Linked DNA regions of Bremerella alba. The main gene of each other region encodes a partner of the protein of the gene in region 2 in a complex. Links are inferred from orthologs where the notes say so. Each region holds a gene or a part of one and is shown on either strand. Other genes may lie near its edges.

Region 1 (2,927 bases), on a different replicon or contig from region 2:
CGCTGATGCAGCCGCCATTTGCGTGAAGAGCGGCAATGCGGTGATCCTACGAGGCGGCAAAGAAGCGATGCATTCCTCGCAGGCCATTGTCAGCATTCTGCAGGCTCAAGCGGTCGAGTTCGGTATTCCCGCGGATGCCCTGCAGTTGGTTTCTACGACCGACCGGGCTGCGGTGGGCCATTTCCTGAAACTCGATCAACTTATCGATGTCGCGATTCCGCGCGGAGGCGAAGGCCTCATTCGCCGCGTCAGCGAAGAAGCCACCATGCCGGTTATCAAGCACTTTGCCGGTAACTGTCATGTCTACGTCGACCAAGCCGCCGACTTGAACATGGCCCTGCAGATTACGGTCAACAGTAAGTGTCATCGTTATGGTGTTTGTAACGCGGCGGAATCATTGGTCGTGCACAAGCATGTCGCGGACAAGTTTCTGCCACTGGTCGCCGCAGCGTTCTCGACCGAAGGAGTCGAGATGCGCGGAGATGAAGCCACGTGCTCCATCGTACCGACCGCCACGCAGGCATCTGAAGAGGATTTTGGTGCCGAATACCTGGGCCCTGTCATTTCAGTGAAAGTCGTTGAAAACATCGATGACGCGATTGCCCACATCAATAAGTACAGCTCGAAGCACACCGAATCAATCGTGACTGAGAACTTGGCCGCCAGTCGAAAGTTCTCAGCACAGATCGACAGTTCAGCCGTGATGGTCAACGCGAGTACCCGTTTTAACGACGGCGGCGAATTCGGTCTCGGGGCGGAAATCGGAATCAGTACCGATAAATTCCATGCCCGCGGCCCGTGCGGAATCGAAGCCCTTACCAGCTACAAATACATCGTCATGGGAGAAGGTCACGTTCGCCAATAGAGTCGAACGTCGACTGATTTTCGTGAATCAAGGGAGTGATTCATGTCAGACAACGTACTGAGTCAGGCAGAAGTCGAGAGCCTTCTCAACGCGATGGAAACCACCGCGGAACCGGACAAAGGTCCAACCGCTGCGGTAGCCGATGCCGGGGCCCCCTCGCGCAGCATGCGCGGGCGAGAAAAAGTCACTCCATACGACTTCAAACGGCCAGAACGTGTCGGCAAGGACCAGATGCGGGCCCTACAGTCGATGCACGAAGGCTTTAGCCGCAATTTCGGTGCTGCTCTCTCAGCGCTCTTGCGTTCGATTGTGGAAGTCAAGCTCACCAGCGTCGATCAGCTGACGTATAGCGAGTTCGTTTTCAGTTTGGAAAATCCCAGTTGCTTTAACCTATTGGTTGCCGAGCCGCTGGAAGGGAACCTGATTCTCGACATCAATCCCTCCATTCTATATCCCATCATCGACCGTTTGCTGGGTGGCGGCAAAGAAAGTACGCCTGCCTCGCGACGCCCTCTCACCGAGATTGAACTCACGCTCGTTTCGCGGATCTCCGATCTCTTTTTGATCGAGCTGAAAGATGCCTGGGAGAACGTGCTGCCACTCGACCTTCGCGTCGTCCGCGTCGAAAGCAATCCTCAGTTGGTGCAGATCGTTCCACCAAACGAAGTCGTTGTGCTTGTTAGTTTCGAGCTGGCCATCGGCGATGTGCGCGGCATGATCAACCTGTGCATCCCGTTCAACTCGATCGAGCGCATCAGCAATAAACTGACGGCAAACACTTGGTTCGCCTATGGGAGTAGCGAAGCGACCCCAGAATCGAAGGCCACGTTGGGGGTTCACCTCGATAAAGCCCAGGTAGCGCTCGACGTGATTCTGGCTGAGACCAAGATCACGATGGAAGAACTGCTAGACCTACGCGTTGGCGACGTGATTACGACCGAGAAAGACTCGCGTACGCCATTGCAGGTCAATGTAAATGGCACGCCCACGTTTCAGGCATTCGCAGGTGCGTTTAAAGGACGGAAGGCAATTCAAATCGAACGCAGCTACGAGCGTAAACGCCCTGGGCCTTAGAGCGTTAGGGACTCACTCGCAGGATCAGGCTAAGAATTTCGACCGCGACGGCCCCTTTCGATCCTGGCTCAAAACGCTTATCACGCGAAAGACCTAAGAAGTGGCGAGCGCAATCTTGACGCAATGCTTCCAGTTGTCGATCTGGCTGAGCACACCATGTGGCATTGAGCCGTTCCAGTGCGGTCACGTCACCTTCTAACGCACGCTCGACAAGCACCAATAATTCGCCCCGATCGGTATTGTCTTCCGGAACTACCAGTGGCGAAGAGGCGGCCGGGGCAGCAGCCGCCTCTTTGATCCGTTTGCCGGACATCGCCACTCGTAGTCGGTTTCCGATCGCAGAAAGGTCTTCTAATCGCGTCGTCAGCGGGACTTCGCCGATGAGCCGAGCTGCTTCGTCGGGCTCGCGATGGCACAGCGCCACTTGAACCCACGTGGCCCAAGGATGACGCGAGGCCTCGGGCGTACGCGCCGGCGAATCAAACTGAAACACACTACAGCCTTCCTGCCGGGCGGCTCTCTTTTGTTCTTCCATGTCATTGGCCAAGCCGATCAACCGAAAATTGCGGCGAGGCGAATATCTAAGCCGCGTCGAGAACGAAAACTCAGGCCGAATCGATACGGGAAGAAGATTGAAAAAGACCGTTAGAAACCGGTCGTTATAGCCACCGGTGAACATCAACTTCTTCGACATTAATGCATGATGCGTCCAAGCCACCAACGATTGCTGCTGGACGGGAGAATCGAAGAAACGAATCAGTCCTGCATCGACAGGGGGGCCTGACGGTAGCATCTTCAGCGAAGGAAGATCGCTGGGAAGCTTCGCCCCTGGTCGTAGATCATGAATCGCAAGTGCCGCCGATAACACACGAAACGGATCGTTCTGAAACTTCGTGAACGAAGCAGCATCCAGCACAAAGCAGTGCGTGTAAACCTGACGACCACCCCGTCCGCTGTATTCAGCCGCGCCAAGCACCGTCCGAGAGAT
Region 2 (2,747 bases):
CTCTCGTCCTGAGATCGAAAATCCTTTATGGTCAATCCTTTGAACAATGTCCGAGTGTAATCACGTGGTAACCCCGGAGCAAATAATCGATGCGACCGTCATCGCTCAGTCTTACCCAGCTTCTCATTGGAGTCTTGACAGCCCAAGTTTTGCTATTAGGAACCCAGGTTCATGCGCAAGAGACTATCGATTGGCGAACCGAGGCCGATCTCGATAAACAGCTCCAATTGACGTTTGACTTAACATGGGAGGAAGTCCCTCTTCGAGATGGTCTGATGCGCCTCGGTCAAACGCAGCGGGTAGCCATTTTCCTGGATCGCCGCGTCGATCCCGATCAGACAATGAAGATGGCATTTACCAACGAGCGTCTAGAGCTTGGCCTGCAGCGCATCGCCGCCCAGCTTGGCATCGGCATGGCACGTGTCGGAGACGTGATTTATCTCGGCCCGACAGATACGGCCAGTCGCTTGCCGACAGTGGCCGAACTGCAGGCACAGTTTGCCAAGTCGAGTGGATATCCGAAAGCGGTCAAACTGCTCGACCGAAAGAAATATCGCTGGCCCAAACTATCGACACCGGAAGCAATTTTGACGGAGGTAGCCACCCATCACGGTTTGCGCTGGAGCAATCTGGATGCGGTCATCAAACACGACCTATGGCCAGCGGTCGACTTTCCGCCGCTCAAGACTACCGAGTATCTTTCCATCGTTTTGGCTGGCTACCACGCATCGTACCGTTTCAACAAAACCGATGACGGCGTTGAGCTGCAACTGGTTTCCATTCCAGACGACCTCTCGCTCACGCGTGTGCATCAGTATGCAGGCAACCATGACGAGGCCATCGAGAAGATCCAGCATCTCTTTCCGGAAATCAAAGTGCAGTCCGACGGCAAGCGTCAGTTGGCTGTGACAGGCCCGCAGCAGGTTCAAGAGCAGATCGCCAAATTACTGCGAGGTAGCACAGCACGCAATACCGTGGTTATGCCAGGTGAGAAGCGTTACACACTGAACGTCGAACAACTTCCCTTGGGCCCGGTTCTTAACGCGTTAGAGCAACAATTGGGCATGAAGTTTGATGTGCCCGATGGTGTGAAGGAAGCGTTGACTCAGCGAGTCTCGTTCAGTGTGAAAACCGTCGGCATGACAGGGCTGCTGGATGCGGTCTTCAAAGGTACTGATTTCACCTACGAGATTCGGGAGGACAAAATCGTCGTCTCGAAGAAGCCATAGTCATAAGAGCGCAGGTGAGACAATAAAAAAGACGACATCACCCTTGTTAGGCTTTGTCGTCTTGTTGATTGAATCTTCGTTCCGCGATTGTCGGAGCTTAGCAACCGTGCTTTTCTAGCTTTTCGCGAAGCGTATCGGCTGTGAATGGCTTGACCAGGTAGTCAGAAACACCGGCCTGAATTGCTTCCATGACGCGCGACTTTTCTGCTTCGGTCGTGACCATCATGATTTTCACGTCGGGATCAATCTTGCGGATCTCTTGAATCACTTCTAAGCCGCTTTTACCGGGCATGTTCCAGTCAGTCAGCACGAGATCGAACTCGCCTGGCTTAAACATCTTGACAGCTTCTTCCCCGTCCGCAGCTTCGACAGCGTTCGGAACGCCAACAGCTTGAAGGGAACGGAGAATGATCTTTCGCATGGTGCTGGAGTCGTCGGCAACAAGTACGCGTGTAGACATATTCTGTAATGCTCCTGTGTTTCGCCTGCCCGCTCGGCCTGGATTGACCGGTGGAGAATGGTCTCGGGGAAATTAAAAATTTCTACCGAACAATAGGTCGCACTCTTAGGGGGGCAAGTCCCACGTGGGAAAATTCTCGACAATACGCTCAGCCGCATTTCGAGCGGAATTCATGGTTGCCATGTAGGGTTTCGCCTCATCTTGGTGGCTTAGCGGAAGCAGGCTCACGCGTATCGCAGCTGAATCCCTAAATTAGGTGGGGTTGTTCCGCTTGTTACGTCTAGGTCAGAGAGGAAGTCCTAAACAGTGAGTAAAAATTTACGACCTGAGCAAACTTTTTCGTATTTATTAACCGACCTTTATACGAGAACGCCACAGGCTTGCAGTCGGCTGGATGCACCTGGCTTACGGCGTTTATCCGAAGGTGAAGGATAACAAGTCGCGGACAAGGCCGTCCCGCCCGAGTATCTCGGGGCAGCGGATCGATAAATCGTTCCAGCACTGATCGGGAGACATAGTTTTGTCCGTGACAACTGAAGATCTTAAGTCGGAAGAGCGTTCGAACCACGAGTCGCAGCGTCGCGAGGGGCTTAATTCCATGCAACTGGTCAGTTTTCAATTGGCCAAGGAGGAGTATGGAATCGAGATCACCCGCGTTCAGGAAATCATCCTGATGGGTGAGATTACCCGCGTGCCTCAGACCCCAGGCTATATCAAGGGCCTGATCAATCTCCGCAATACGGTCATTCCGATTGTGGACTTGCGATTGCGGTTCGGGCTTCAAGAACAAAATTCCACTGACGAGACCCGCATCATGGTCATGAATGTCGGTGGCAAGACGGTCGGCATTATTGTCGACGCAGTCAGCGAAGTCCTCCGCATCTCGAAGGACCAAATTTCTTCTCCGCCCCCGACCGTGGCCGGCCTCGGTCGTGAGTACCTCACAGGTTTAGTAAAGCTCGATAAACGACTTCTGATCTTGCTCGACATCGACAAGATCTTGGGTAAAGCAGAAGTCGAGCAACTCGAAACGCGTATCGGCTAAGCCACTTCCGAGC

What was found. Proteins that work in one complex are often made in the same cells at the same time.
Region 1: the proteins of HOV93_RS10150 (region 2) and fliM are in contact, whole or in part, in a crystal structure (PDB 1F4V), measured with the Escherichia coli proteins. The link is inferred for Bremerella alba from one-to-one orthologs.

Annotation. Positions count from the first base shown.
Region 1 is NZ_JABRWO010000007.1:292,017-294,943, forward strand. The notes cover bases 5-2,923. They hold fliM (flagellar motor switch protein FliM), read left to right. Parts: upstream 5-907; coding sequence 908-1,939; downstream 1,940-2,923. Other genes in these bases: HOV93_RS13845 (glutamate-5-semialdehyde dehydrogenase), read left to right, coding at 5-865; HOV93_RS13855 (GAP1-N2 domain-containing protein), read right to left, coding at 1,944-2,923. In the rest of the region: more of HOV93_RS13845, read left to right, coding at 1-4; more of HOV93_RS13855, read right to left, coding at 2,924-2,927. UniProt on the Escherichia coli protein: FliM is one of three proteins (FliG, FliN, FliM) that forms the rotor-mounted switch complex (C ring), located at the base of the basal body.
Region 2 is NZ_JABRWO010000005.1:127,711-130,457, reverse strand. The notes cover bases 9-2,747. They hold HOV93_RS10150 (response regulator), read right to left. Parts: upstream 1,690-2,747; coding sequence 1,327-1,689; downstream 9-1,326. Other genes in these bases: HOV93_RS10145 (chemotaxis protein CheW), read left to right, coding at 2,216-2,734; HOV93_RS10155 (STN domain-containing protein), read left to right, coding at 90-1,229. UniProt on the Escherichia coli protein: Involved in the transmission of sensory signals from the chemoreceptors to the flagellar motors.